DNA from 2 places in the Companilactobacillus ginsenosidimutans genome. Region 2 is predicted to be linked to the other one. Evidence: predicted binding sites of a transcription regulator. Region 2 holds the regulator's gene; the other holds the start of a gene.
What was found. The regulator HrcA, encoded in region 2, represses chaperone genes, less so after heat shock. The targets are predictions, from matches to a motif close to TTAGCACTCNNNNNNNNNGAGTGCTAA.

Region 1 (2,214 bases), 820 kb from region 2:
AAGAATTCTGTACGATACAAGCCAATACCTTCAGCACCGTTATCAATAACACCTTGTAAATCATCAGGTGTACCAATATTTGCGGCTACGTCAAAATGTTTGCCATCGGCTGTAACAGTTGCTTCATCTTTGAGTTTTTCCCATTCTGCTTTTTCAGCAGCAAAGTCAGAAGCAAGCTTGTTGTAATGTTTGATATCTTCATCAGAAGGATCTAGAATAGCGGCACCATTCAATCCATCAAGGATGATTTTATCTCCATCTTTAGCATCTTTAGTGATTGAATCAGTACCAACAACAGCAGGCAATTCCAAAGAACGTGCCATAATTGCTGAGTGAGCTGTACGACCACCAATATCAGTTACGAAACCTTTAACATATTTTTTGTTAAGTTGTGCAGTATCACTTGGAGTTAAATCGTGAGCTACAATAATAACTTCATGATCAATTAATGAAGGATTTGGTAATTCCACACCAAGCAAGTGTGCCATAACACGTTTTGTAACATCACGTACATCGGCAGCTCTTTCTTGCATGTAGGCATTATCAGTCATACCTTCAAAAATTTGGATAAAGTTATTTGATACATCGTTCAATGCTTGTTCAGCATTAACTTTTTGATCTTTAACTTGTTGTTCAACGGCTCCTGTGAACTCTGGATCAGCTAGAATCATCTTATGAGCATCAAAAACTTGAGCTTCATCATCACCCAATGATACTTTGGCAATATCACGGATTTTGGTGAGCTCATCGTCTGATTTAGCAATAGCGTCTTTCAAGCGACTGATCTCGGCATCAGCGTCTGAAATACTCTTCTTGTCGAAAGATAAATCTGGTTGAACTAAAAGGTAAGCTTCCGCAGTGGCAATTCCATCACTGGCTGCGATTCCCTTGATAGTTTGAACCATTATTCAGCAAGTCCTTCCTTTGTCATTGTGTCTGAAATAGCTGAGATAGCGTCGGCAGCGTCGTCACCGTCAGCAGTGATTTTAACATCTGAACCTTGGCCAACACCAAGTGACATAACACCCATGATTGACTTAAGATTTACTGATTTACCATTGAATTCGATATTGATATCTGAACTGAATTTACTTGCAGTTTGTACCAACATTGTTGCTGGACGTGCGTGGATACCTGTTTCTGCGATAATGTGAAAGTCTTTGTTTTCCATAGTTATAACCTCTTCATATTCTTTAAATTCTGTAGATACTCTACAATCTTCATAATTTAATTTACCATTATATAACAACCTTCACAAGTGTTTTGTGCAATTTTGAACGTGTCTATCCCTTATTATCATTAGTCATACAACGCTTACAGTCATCTAAGTCAAATAAGACTTTTTATCTAACGTTTTTATATATTAATAGGAGAAGAAAAAAATTGTGATTTTCCAAGACTTAGCACTTGCATAGGTGGAGTGCTAATTGTATACTACAATCGTATTCTGAAAATAGAGAGGTGGGGATGCAGAATGCTTTGTCAGAATTGTCAAAAAAATGAAGCGACAATCCACTTATATACAAGCGTCAATGGACAGAGGACTGAAGTTAATCTCTGCCAAGACTGCTATCAGAAACTAAGAAATCAAGCTAGTGAGGGTATGAATAATATGGCAGAAAATCCATACGGTTTTTCAAGTTTTGAAGACTTATTCAACGCCATGAACGGCGGTGCTCAACAACCAAATAATGGTTTTGAACAACAACAAGGTCCCCAAACACAAGCCGGAGCTGGCGGTGGCAACAATCGTGGTCGCCGTGGTGGTAACGGAGTGCTTGACCAATACGGAGTAGATTTAACTGCTCAAGCTAAGAACGGTCAAATTGACCCAGTAATTGGTCGTGATAAAGAAATCAACCGTGTTATCGAAATTTTAAATAGAAGAACTAAAAACAATCCAGTATTAATTGGTGAAGCCGGTGTTGGTAAAACAGCTGTAGTTGAAGGCTTAGCACAAAAGATCGTCGATGGAGACGTTCCTGAAAAACTAAAGAATAAACGCGTCGTTCGTTTGGACGTTGTTTCATTAGTTCAAGGTACTGGTGTTAGAGGTCAATTTGAGCAAAGGATGCAACAATTGATCAAAGAATTGCAAGATAGCCAAGACATTATCTTATTCATCGATGAGATTCATGAAATCGTCGGTGCTGGTAATGCTGAAGGTGGAATGGATGCAGGTAATGTTTTGAAGCCTGCCCTAGCCCGTGGTGA
Region 2 (2,214 bases):
AAAGAAATGATTGAAGATAACAATATTGATGAAGCTAATGAACTGCTAGGCTATGATTATCAAAATTCCGGTACAGTTGTCCATGGATTACAGAGAGGAAGAACACTCGGATTTCCGACTGCAAATTTATCTGTGGGGAAGGGTGAACTAATTCCATCCATTGGTGTCTATGCAACCAGAATCTTGGTGAATGGCAAATGGTATGATTCAATGACATCAGTTGGGTACAATATCACCTTTGCTGAGAATACTGGAGTAACCGTCGAATGTAACATTTTTGACTTTGATGAAGATATCTATGGCAACGAAGTTACACTCCAATGGGTTCACTATTTACGAGGCGAAATCAAGTTTAGTGGCGCTGATGAGTTGATTGATCAGCTTAAAAAAGATCGTGAAAATTCAAAATCATTTTTATTTGATAAATAAAATCACTCTTAATCTCGACAACTTTTGTCGGGATTTTTTTTATCATGAAAGTTAATAAATATTTTTCTGTAAAAATCCAATTTTTTAAGCGCCAATACTTGACACTCATAGGCTGAATTGTTATATTTTACATTGTTAGCACTCCAATATGAATAGTGCTAAAAGGAGGACGGTATAATGTTATCGGAACGTCAAGATGCAATCTTGAGAGAAGTCGTGCGCATTTTTACAGATACCGGCCAGCCGGTTGGATCAAAAACATTAGAGAACGCATTACCATTTCATGTAAGTTCAGCAACCATTAGGAATGAGATGGCAACTCTTGAAGAAATAGGTTATCTCGAGAAGACCCATTTATCTTCTGGACGAATACCTTCTGCTAATGGATATCGTTACTACTTAGATTATCTGGTTCAACCTACTATTGTGCCAAAAGATATTGCAAATCAGATTGATGAGGATTTCGGACAAACTTATCACCAACTTGATGACATAATCGAACGGTCAGCTAAAATACTTTCACATTTAACCAGCTACACAGCAATTACTTTAGGCCCAGAAAGCACAAAAACACGCTTAACGGGATTTAGAATTGTTCCACTTAATTCTCATCAGATAATGGCAATTATCGTTACAAGTGATAATAACGTGGAAAGTAACATCTACACAGTTGATGCGGAATTAGATAGTTCACTGATTGAGAAATTTGTTCGGATAGTAAATGATAAGTTGGTTGGTCAACCTTTACCAAGGGTAATTGAGATGTTGCATGACGACATTCCAATAATCTTGTCAGAATATATGTATTCTACTAATGGTTTGCTAGATATGGTAGATCAATTATTCAGAAAAGCTGATTCTGAAAAATATTTTGTTGACGGTCAATTAAATCTTTTAAATTACGCAAATAATAGTGATCTAGAAGGAGTGCAATCACTTCTTTCTACTATTAACCAGAGTAATGATTTGAAGAAACTGCTTAATCCTAATTCCGAGGATGATGGAATTAAAGTTCGTCTCGGTAGTGAATTGGGATCCGATGCGTTAAAGAATTATAGTATTATTACCGCTAATTATGATGTTGGACATCACGGTAAGGGCGTTATTGCACTTCTTGGACCAACATCAATGCATTATTCACAACTTATCGGATTGTTAGGCGAGTTTAGAACCGAATTAGCAAAAAGATTGATTGATTATTATTCAAGGTATGATGATTCATGATATTTATAGGAGGCAGCAATGGCAGATAAAGAAAAAGACCAAAAAGCGAAAACTTCTCAAGAAGATGTGGAAACTAAAGAAGCTCCTAAAAAAGAGGATGTTTCAAAAGATTCTAAAAAGGAATCGAAAAAAACTAGTAAGGCTGGATCTGAAGCTGAACAATTAATTAAAGAAGTTGCAGATCTCAAGAAAAAGAACGACGAATTGGAAGATAAATATATTCGTAGTCAAGCTGAAATTCAAAATATGGCAAACCGTCAAAAGAAAGAAATTGCTGGTTTGATTAAATATGATGGTCAAAAGCTGGCTAAGGAAATTCTTCCTGTTCTTGACAATCTGGAACGCGCTTTGCAAGTTGATGTTACCGATGAAACTGGTAAGCAACTTAAAAAGGGTGTTGAGATGGTTCAACAACATATGGTTAAGGCAGTTGAGGATAATAACGTAACGGCCGTCGATAATGTTGGCGAAAAATTTGATCCTGCCGATAGTCAAGCAGTTCAAACTGTTCCTGCAGATAAAGATCATCCTGCTGATACAGTTGTTCAAGTTTTACAAAAG

Region 1: ABM34_RS11850 (ATP-dependent Clp protease ATP-binding subunit) is a predicted target of HrcA. The motif match lies at 1,401-1,427, and genes of this name have one in related genera.

The regions. Positions count from the first base shown of each region.
Region 1 is NZ_CP012034.1:2,386,126-2,388,339, reverse strand. It holds gene ptsP (phosphoenolpyruvate--protein phosphotransferase) at 1-905, opposite strand, end outside; gene ABM34_RS11855 (phosphocarrier protein HPr) at 905-1,171, opposite strand; gene ABM34_RS11850 (ATP-dependent Clp protease ATP-binding subunit) at 1,475-2,214, shown strand, end outside.
Region 2 is NZ_CP012034.1:614,865-617,078, reverse strand. It holds gene ribF (riboflavin biosynthesis protein RibF) at 1-429, shown strand, start outside; gene hrcA (heat-inducible transcriptional repressor HrcA) at 607-1,653, shown strand; gene grpE (nucleotide exchange factor GrpE) at 1,672-2,214, shown strand, end outside.